DNA from 3 places in the Streptosporangium sp. NPDC006930 genome. Region 2 is predicted to be linked to each of the others. Evidence: predicted binding sites of a transcription regulator. Region 2 holds the regulator's gene; each other region holds the start of a gene.

Region 1 (3,271 bases), on a different contig from region 2:
TCCTCCAGAACTTCGCGGATGACACGAAACGCCAGGCCGGGACCGTATCCCTTCCGGGCGAGCATGCCGGCCAGCCTGCGAGTCCTGACCGCGGGCTCCAGGCTTCGGGTCGAGGAGAGCTTGCGCCGAACGAGGCGACGGGCGGTTTCCGCCTCCTCCTCGGGATCGAGCTGATCCACCGCCTCCTTCACGGTCTCCTCTTCCACCCCGCGGTGGCGGAGCTCCGAGGCGAGGGCCTTTCTGGCGAGGCCCCGCCCGGCGTGGCGCGAACTCACCCATGCCGCGGCGAACGCCTCGTCGTCAATGAGCCCGACCTCGGAGAAGCGGTCCAGCACGGCGTCCGCCGCCTCCTGGGGCACCTCACGCTTGCGCAGCGCCTCCGCGAGCTGGGCTCGGGTGCGCGGCGCCATGGTCAGCAGCCGCAGACAGATGCCTCGCGCCACCGCCTGCGGGTCGGCCTCGGACTTCCGGCTCTTCCCAGCCCACTCGGCCGATCCGTCGGACCCGTCTGGTCCGTCGGGTTCCTTGGGAAGGAAGCCCGGGGTAGCCCTCTCTGAGCGCCGCCCGCCACGCCGGGAGGCACGTTTCCTCCGGCCTCGGGGTGCGTCGCCCGCGGGTTCCGCGGTCTCCTCGCGGAACCCTTCCTCGGAAGCGGACGAGCCGAAGTCGCGCCCACGCCCCCTCGGTGAGGCCGCCCGAGGTTCGTCGGGCCAGGCACCCCAGTCCCTCGGCCCGGCCTCGTCGGCCGGACCGGAGTCAGGTCCAGTCGTCATCGATCAGCCCGGACTCAGGCGTCACCCGGCTTGGGAGTGGCGGCCTTGGAACCGCGACCGGACGCGGCGGAAGCCGCGGCACCGGACGCACGACCGGACGCGGCGGCCGGGGCCGAAGCCGCAGGGGCGGGCGGCGGGGCGGCCGGGCTGTCAAGGCGCGGGCCGACGCCCAGCTTCTCCTTGATCTTCTTCTCGATCTCGTTCGCCATGTCCGGGTGGCTCTTGAGGAAGTTTCGCGCGTTCTCCTTGCCCTGGCCGAGCTGGTCACCCTCGTAGGTGTACCAGGCGCCGGACTTGCGGACGAAACCGTGCTCGACGCCCATGTCGATCAAGCCACCCTCGCGGGAGATGCCGACGCCGTAGAGGATGTCGAAGTCGGCCACCCGGAAGGGCGGGGCCATCTTGTTCTTGACGACCTTCACCCTGGTGCGGTTGCCGACCGCCTCCGTGCCGTCCTTCAGCGTCTCGATGCGGCGGATGTCGAGACGGACCGAGGCGTAGAACTTCAGCGCCTTTCCACCGGTCGTGGTCTCGGGCGAACCGAACATCACGCCGATCTTCTCGCGGAGCTGGTTGATGAAGATCGCGGTGGTGCCGGTGTTGTTGAGCGCACCGGCGACCTTGCGCAGCGCCTGGGACATCAGGCGGGCCTGGAGACCGACGTGGCTGTCACCCATCTCACCCTCGATCTCGGCCTTGGGCACCAGTGCGGCGACCGAGTCGATGACCAGCAGGTCGACGGCGCCGGACCGGATCAGCATGTCGGCGATCTCCAGCGCCTGCTCACCGGTGTCGGGCTGGGAGACGAGCAGCGCGTCGGTGTCGACGCCCAGCTTCTGGGCGTACTCCGGGTCGAGCGCGTGCTCGGCGTCGATGAACGCGGCGATGCCGCCGCCGCGCTGGGCGTTGGCCACCGCGTGCAGGGCGACCGTGGTCTTGCCCGAGGACTCGGGACCGTAGACCTCGACGATGCGGCCGCGCGGAAAACCGCCGATGCCGAGGGCCACGTCGAGCGCGATGGAGCCGGTGGGAATCACCTCGATGGGAGCCCGGGTCTCGTCGCCCAGGCGCATGATCGAGCCCTTGCCGAACTGACGCTCGATCTGAGCGAGTGCGGTCTCAAGCGCCTTCTCGCGGTCGTTAGCTGCCATGGGAGCCCCCTGAAGGGTCGCGGGTTGGATCGGTTGCCAGAAAGCTACGGGGTGCCGCCGACAATTTCGGGAGGGCACGCCAGGAGTGGTGGCCTGTTCAATATAGCCGAACGACTGTTCGATCGCCGCCCGTTGGCACCACGGGTTGCGGGAGTCGCGAAGCATCGCGGAGGTCACCCGCGCACGACCGGGCACGGACGGACACGAGCGGGCGCGGACGGCGGAGCCGCCTGTGAGGTGTGCGCGACGCCAGGCGCGACAGGCGCCATCGGGCACGAATGGATGCGAAAATACATGAACAGCCGGTAACTGACACAGAACGCCACAAGTTGGCGCAACCAGGCACGGGCGGCGGGGCCGCCGACGAGGCGTGTGGTGCCAGGTGTCGTGGGCACCGGCAGCGGGAGAACCGCCCCGCAGGGCACGGCACCCATCCGAAAGGCGACATTTCCAAGAATTACCTTGAGCCTGTTGTAACCGGGCTGACCTGGGGTGATCCTGAGGGGAAACGACCCGAGGTGCCCAACGTGCCCAACGCGTTCACACAGCAACGCCTAGCCCATCTCGACTCCCTCGCCGCCGAACTGCGACAACGAGGGATGGTGAGCCGCACCCTCGGCGGCGCCGCCCCCGTGCTGTGGGTGTGGCATCCCGACAGTCACCGGCAGACGATCGTCTTCGCCACACCGGTCAAGGACGGCTGGCTGTTTCTGTGGGCACCGGACGGTGAGGAGAGCGCCGACGATCCCGCGCACGCGGCCGAGGTGGTGGAGAGGCTCCTCGTCCCGCTTCCCGAATCCTGACCGGCTCTCAGCGGAGCCTGGGCGAGACGTCGGTCACCCCGCACACGGCGTGCCAGACCTCCTTCGCCCCCACGCCGTCGGCCAGTGCCTGGATCACGGTCCGGCCGCCGAGATCGGCGATGACGTAGTCGTTGGCCCATGAATCGGCGTACTGGTCACCGAAGTGTGACTTCATCCGCTTCCAGAATTCCGACAGGCGCATACCCCAAGTATGGGTCCACTCCGGGGTACGGGAGCCCGTTCCGAGACGCCGCCGAACCGCGAACCACCCGGTCTCCCGGTTTCCCGTCCAGGTCCGACGGGACCGGGACAGGAGACGTACGGGGGAAGGGCCGTCACCGGTGAGAGCGCGGGCGGCCAAGGTCGGGGGTGAGGAGGCGGAGTCGTCAGAGCACGCGGGAGCCGTACATCTCTCCGAGGGGGTCCGCGAGCAGCTCCAGGCGGGCGCCATCGGGGTCGGCGAAGTAGATGGACGCGCCACTCTCGACCTGGTGCGGAACTCCCGCCGCCTCCAGCTTGCCCCGCAAACGCTCCCACGTGGAGG
Region 2 (3,271 bases):
CATCTCACGGAGACGAGGCCCTCGGGGAGATAGAGCCGGGCCCCCGGCCGGACCTCCGAGCCGGACAGCCCGTTGAGGTCCATGATGCGACGCACCGTCGAGCCGGTGTCCGCCTCCTTCGTCAGCGCGTCCGCGATCTCCCACAGCGTGTCGTCCGCGTGCACCGTGATCCGCGGCAGCCCCTCAAGGCCCGCCCGCTCGTCCGCCGCGACCATGTCGATGCGCCCGCCGACCCGGAGCACCGCCAGGCTGAACAGTGCGAGCAACACCACCACGACGATCCTTCCACGGCGGGTGAGCCGAAGGGGCCGCCGGGTCGCCCCCTTCCGGCCGGCATCCGGCCGGCGTGCGCCCACCGAGGATGCCGTCGCCGGTCGCGGCGCCCTCCTCGGCCCGGCCCCGCGTCCGGCTCCCCGCTCCGGATCACGCCCGGACCACCGTCCTCGCTCACGGCCGGGGCTCCACCCCCGCTCACGCCCGAGCGACCGCCTCGCCTCGCGGCCAGGACTCCGCCCAGGCTCACGCCCGGAGGCCCCGCCGGGCTTTCGCTCAGGCTCACGCGAGGCACGCCCCCGCTTTCGCCCGGATTCCCGCCTCGCCTCACGGCCGGACCCTCGCGCCGCCTCACGGCCGGATCCCCGCCCGGGCTCACGCTCGAAGGCCCGCTCGGGCTCCCTGCCGGACCTTCGCCCCGGCCCGCGGCCGAGGCGCGCCCCCGGCACCGAGTCCCAGGCGGCCTCCCACCCCTGCTTCGCCTCGGACCTCCGCCCGGACTCCGGCGCGGAACCGGGCTCCGGCCTCGGGGGTGGCACGAGCCGCAGGTGCGGCGCCCCCGGTGATCGCTGCGCCGCCCGGGACCTCGGCGCGATCCTGGATCGTGGTGTCGTCGCGGTCGGTTTCACGGTGGCCCCCCATCCCCTCGACCTGGCCGAACACATGTCGAAGAAAGATCGGTGAATCGAACACGATGTCGATCGAACTCCCGTACGATGTTGTACACCACGGCGTCGCCGATTTCGAGGACATTCGAACAATTGTTTGAGTATGATCTTCGGCCGAGGTATGGTCGCTGTGTGCGACGTGTTAAATACAGACCGGGAGGCGAGGAGTTCGTATGAGCCAGCACAACGAGAACGGTTCGGCCGCCAGCGATCTGGCGGTGCGAAGGCGTGACTCCCTTGGCCTCACCCCCAGGCAGCGGAAGATCCTTGAGGTGATCCGTGATTCCGTGCAGCAGCGCGGCTATCCGCCGTCCATGCGGGAGATCGGCGAAGCGGTGCAGCTCACCAGCACCTCCAGCGTGTCGCACCAGTTGACGGCTTTGCAGCGCAAGGGCTACCTGCGGCGTGATCCGCACCGCCCCCGCGCCTTGGAGGTACGCCTTCCCGGCGAGCCCGTGCTGTGGGTTGATCCCGACTCCGGTGAGGACGAGACTCCGGTCAGCCGTCCGACCGCCGCCTATGTGCCCCTCGTCGGTCAGATCGCCGCCGGTGGCCCCATCCTCGCCGAGGAGAGCATCGAAGACGTCTTCGCCCTGCCCAGGCAGCTTGTCGGTGAGGGCACGCTCTTCCTCCTCCAGGTGACCGGCGACTCGATGATCGAGGCCGCCATCGCCAACGGTGACTGGGTGGTCGTGCGCCAGCAGCCGGTCGCCGACAACGGCGACGTGGTCGCCGCGATGATCGACGGCGAAGCCACGGTCAAGACCTTCAAGCGCAGAGACGGCCACGTCTGGCTGGTCCCGCACAACCCCAACTACGACCCGATCCCCGGCGACGAGGCCACCGTGCTCGGCAAGGTCGTCGCGGTCCTCCGCAAGCTCTGACGCGAGCGTCCCACGCAGGCTCCTCAGCGCTCTCCACAGGCTCCGGCCCGTGGAGGCATCGCCGCTCGAGAACGTCGCACGGCACGCGGGTCCGGACCGAGCCACACCGTGGCCACGCGAGCTCAGCATCACGCGCCTCCAGCTTTCTGTGCGACACGCCATAGAACGACATGCCGGATGGGGCTCGACATCATATGTCGAGCCCCATCCGGCGTTCTCAGGTGATGGGACATCCCCGGGAAGATCTCTCGTCGGCGGGCACGGGAACCCACCCGGCGAGGCCGAGATGGAGGCCCGCCGCTTGAAGCGGTGCGGATTCTCCCCTGAAGTGGTCACGGGGACACACCGGCCGAGCTGACGCGCGCCCCCCGGGATGCCCTCGCAAGGGCACCCCGAGTTCGTAGCGACCCCGTGAGCACGCGGGACGGCCGCGGCCATGACAGTCACTCAGCCGTCCGTCGTCAGCGGCCCGAGAGCACGCGGGACGACTACGGCACGATGTTGACCAGCTTGGGTGCGCGGACGATCACCTTGCGCGGCGTGCCGGAGAGGAAGGGCTGAACCTTCTCCGACCGCAGGGCCAGCGACTCCAGGTCCGCCTCGGAGATCTCCGGGGAGACCTCCAGCCGGTCGCGCACCTTGCCCGCGACCTGGACGACGCAGGTGACCGACTCCTGGACCAGCAGCGCCGGGTCGGCCACCGGCCAGCCCGCGGTGGCGACCGAGGCGGCGTGTCCCAGCCGCTCCCAGCCCTCCTCCGCCGCGTACGGCGCGACCAGGGACAGCATGACCGCTAGGGTCTCGGCGGCCTCCCTGACCGCCGGGTCGGCGGCACCGGGGCCGGAGTCGATGGCCTTGCGTGCTGCGCTCGTCAGCTCCATCATGCGGGCCACCGCGACGTTGAAGCGGTGGGACTCGACCAGCTTGGTGACCTCGTCGATGGTGTGGTGGACGACCTTGCGCAGGTTCAGGTCTCCCGCGGTGACGTCGACGCCGGGCGCGGAGGCCGCGCCGGCTTCGGCCATGACGCGGAACGCGCGGGCGAGGAACTTCTGCGAGGCCGCCGGGGAGACGTCGGACCAGTCGATGTCGTCCTCGGGAGGTCCGGCGAAGACGACGGTCAGCCTGACCGCGTCGACACCGTGGGCGTCGATCTGCTGGCCCAGGTCGACGCCGTTGCCCAGCGACTTGGACATCGCCTTGCCCTGGTTGATGACCTGCCCCTGGTTCAGCAGGCGGGTGAAGGGCTCGACGAAGTCGATCATTCCCATGTCGTGCAGGACCTTGGTGAAGAACCTGGCGTACAGCAGGTGCAGCACGGCGTGCTCGACGCCGCCGATGTACTGGTCGATCGGACCCCACCTGCGCACGCGCTCGACGTCGAACGGCCCCTCGTCGTAGGCCGGGTCGACGTAGCGCAGGAAGTACCACGAGGAGTCGACGAAG
Region 3 (3,271 bases), on a different contig from region 2:
GGTCGGTGTCGACGCGGTGGGCGCCGCTGGTCAGCACCAGGAGCGGCTCACCGTCGGCGTCGAATACCAGGCTGTTGGCGATGGCGCCGACCTCGCAGCCGAGCTGCGCGGCCGCGGTGGCGGCGGTGGGGGTGGCCTCCGCGAAGATGACGATCTCGCCGGGGACGCCGTGCTCGCGCAGGACGGCGGCGACCTTCTCGATGTTCGGATGCAACTTTTCTGGCACGCGGCCACTCTAAACAGATTGACCGTTGATTGCCGTTTCATGACCGGCTGTCTGCACGGGGAAACCGTGCGCTATGGTCCCTTGACCCGATCCATAGTGATGTGAGGAGTTGATCGAAAATGGGGGTTGGACTGCGGCCGGGAGTGGCCGCGCTGATGACGGCGGGGGCCGTGCTCCTCTCTTCCGTGGGCGTCGCCCTTCCTGCCGGCGCCGCGGCGGCGGGGACGTTGGGTTCCCCGGCCGTCACGGCGGGGGTGACGGGCGCGTCCTCGTTCGTCGCGCCCGGCAAAACGCTCAAGCTCGGTGCGAAGGGCGCCGCGGTGAAGGTGCTCCAGACCCGGCTGACCGAGCTCGGCTACGCCCCGGGCAGGATCGACGGCCGCTACGGCGGGGCGACCCTGACGGCGATCTGGGCCTTCCAGAAGGTGAACGGCATCTCGCCGACCAGCACCGTGGCACGCAGGACCTGGGACGCTCTGGAGACCCCCCTGGCGCCGAAGGTGCTCGTTCCCAACGGCAAGCCGACCCGGGTGGAGGTCAACCTCGCCAAGCAGGTGATGGTCCTCTACGTGAACGGCACGGTGAAGCTGATCAGCCACACCTCCTCCGGCAGCGGGATCGCCTACTGCGAGACGGCCACCTGGGAGGGCAGGACCCAGCGGTTCTGCGGTGACGCGCGCACGCCGACCGGCGACTACAAGACCACCTGGCGCAGGGACGGCTGGCACAAGTCCTACCTGGGCCAGCTCTACAACCCGATCTTCTTCAACGGGGGCATCGCCTTCCACGGCGCGCTGTCGGTGCCGCTGGCGCCCGCCTCCCACGGTTGCGTACGACTGCCGATGCACGTGGCGGAGGTCCTTCCCGGGCTGCTCGGTACGGGAGTGCCGGTGCACGTCCGAGGCAGGTTCGTCCGGTAGGGGCGATCCGGCGGAACGCGAGCCGCCGGTCGTGCCCTCGCCGGGCGCGAGCAGGGGCCCCGGGAGACGGTGATCTCCCGGGGCCCTTTCGCGTGCTCCAGATGCCCGAAGGTCGAACCTTTGTTCGTCGTTTTACTTGACAGTATTAGTGATCGAATTTATGTTCGATGTGATGACACGGGGCTCGCGGCTCGTGTTCCAAGAGCGGCCGATCGGGTCCATGTCGTCGGCGAAGACGATCGGACCAGGTCAGGGTGGACGGGGAGAGGGGAAGCTCCTCGTCCGGTCGTCCGGCGGATTTGTCGGTGGGGTCTGCGAATGTGATACCACCGGCGAAAACGCCGGAGCCGCTTGCGACCAAGGAGGCTGAAGCGCTATGACCCCTCGGCTCGGCGATTCCGGTGGGCCCCGGCTGTCCCCCACGGTGCGGGCACACCTCACAGACGCGCGCGACTGCCTCGAAGAGGCCGCCGCCGCCAGGACCTCCGCCGCGCGTTACGTCGCGGCCCACCTCGCCGCGCTCAGGGCGGCCGCCGCCGTCCTGGCGGCCCGTCCCCGTCCGATGCAGGGTCGCAGGCGCAGGCTGCGCAGCGCCTGGGAGCTGCTGCCCGAGGCCGAGCCCCGCCTGGCCGAGTGGGCACCCTACTTCGAGACGAGCGCGGCCAAGCGGGCCGCCGCCGAGGCGGGCCTGACCCGCACGGTGTCCTCGCGAGACGCCGAGGAGCTCATCTCCGAGGCGGAGCGGTTCGTCACCACCGTGGAGAAGCTGCTCGGTGTCCCGAGCCAGCCCATGCTCCCGGGCCGGATCCCTCTAGCCGGTTAGAGCGGGAGCGGCCTCCCACCCGGGAGCGGCCGCCCGAGCTCATCGGCGCCGTCCCCGTACGTCCCGCCTCCACCGGTCCCGCCGGCGGACGCAGGGCGTACGGGGACGTTCTCGTGCCGTCGTTCCCTCGTGCCTCGTTCTCCCACGCTTTTCTCGCGCCGGTGTTCTCTCACGCCGCCGTGAAGCCGTTTTCGCGCCGCTGTTCCCTCGCGGCGCTCTTCCTCACGCCGCCGTGGAGTTCTGGCGGACGGCGCGGTGGCGCAGCAGGAGCATCGCGGCGTCGTCGCTCAGCGGCCTGCCCACGTGGTCGAGCAGGTCGGCGCGCAGGGCGTCCAGCGAGCCCTGGGGGTCCTCGCCCTCCAGCAGGTACGCCCGCTCCAGCAGCGGATAGAACTCGCCCGCGTCGTCGCGTGCCTCGATGACCCCGTCGGTGTAGAAGAGGACCTGATCGCCAGGCTCGAAGGGGATGTGGTGCGGCCGCGGCTCGACGGCCTTGAGGGCGCTCATACCCAGCGGGAGCGCCTCGTCCGGAGGGTCGGCGAACCAGACCCCGCCGTCGGCGTCGAGCACCAGGGGCGCCGGGTGGCCGCAGTTGATGACGGTGATGGTGGAATCGCCGCTGATCTCGGCCAGCACGGCGGTCACGAACTGCTCGCCGGACAGCTCGCGGCTCAGGGCGTTCTCCAGGCGGCCCACGACGCCCTGGAGCGTTCTCTCGTCGTGGGCCGCCTCACGGAAGGCCCCGAGCGCGACCGCGGCCGTCTCCACGGCCTCCAGGCCCTTGCCCTGGACGTCTCCCACGATGATCCTCACCCCGTGCGGGGTGGTGACGACCTCGTACAGGTCGCCGCCGATCCTGGCCTCCGCCGTGGCGGAGGTGTACGAGACGGCCACGCCGATGCCCGGTCCCGCGCGGCGGGGCACCGGGCGCAGCAACACCCGCTGGGCGGCCTCGGCCACCGAGCGCACGTCGGCGAGCTGGCGTTCGTGGCGCAGCCGTCCGGCGCTGGCCAGCACGCCGGCCACGGTGACGCCGAGGATGGCGATGAGGGTGATGTTGATGCGGGACGAGAGGATGTCGTTGTAGAGGCCGAGCGCGAAGCACAGCGCCAGGGCGACAACGCCGACCACCGTGGTGCGGGTCAGGTCGCAGGCCACGCTGGCGAAGGCCGGGCCGAGGGCGAGCAGCGGCAGAAGGCCGGACGTGGGGCCGGTGCCGAAGTCGATCGCGGCCACCACGGCCATCACGACGAACGGCAGGAGTTTCAGGGTGCTCTGGGTCCGGGTGGTGCCGATCGAGGT

What was found. Region 2 encodes LexA, which represses DNA repair genes until DNA is damaged. Its sites were predicted from a motif close to TCGAACANNTGTTCGA; they were not measured.
Region 1: recA (recombinase RecA) is a predicted target of LexA. The motif match lies at 2,031-2,046, and genes of this name have one in related genera.
Region 3: ABZ664_RS12350 (SAV_6107 family HEPN domain-containing protein) is a predicted target of LexA. The motif match lies at 1,259-1,274, and genes of this name have one in related genera.

Annotation. Positions count from the first base shown of each region.
Region 1 covers NZ_JBEYID010000001.1:167,800-171,070, reverse strand. Annotated here, with positions in the region: gene recX (recombination regulator RecX) at 1-773, opposite strand, end outside; gene recA (recombinase RecA) at 788-1,924, opposite strand; gene ABZ664_RS00705 (hypothetical protein) at 2,452-2,727, shown strand; gene ABZ664_RS00700 (DUF3046 domain-containing protein) at 2,735-2,929, opposite strand; gene ABZ664_RS00695 (VOC family protein) at 3,114-3,271, opposite strand, start outside.
Region 2 covers NZ_JBEYID010000025.1:75,269-78,539, reverse strand. Annotated here, with positions in the region: gene ABZ664_RS32915 (LysM peptidoglycan-binding domain-containing protein) at 1-275, opposite strand, end outside; gene lexA (transcriptional repressor LexA) at 1,115-1,825, shown strand; gene leuS (leucine--tRNA ligase) at 2,314-3,271, opposite strand, start outside.
Region 3 covers NZ_JBEYID010000005.1:371,270-374,540, reverse strand. Annotated here, with positions in the region: gene ABZ664_RS12360 (YbaK/EbsC family protein) at 1-226, opposite strand, end outside; gene ABZ664_RS12355 (L,D-transpeptidase family protein) at 346-1,146, shown strand; gene ABZ664_RS12350 (SAV_6107 family HEPN domain-containing protein) at 1,523-1,969, shown strand; gene ABZ664_RS12345 (PP2C family protein-serine/threonine phosphatase) at 2,192-3,271, opposite strand, start outside.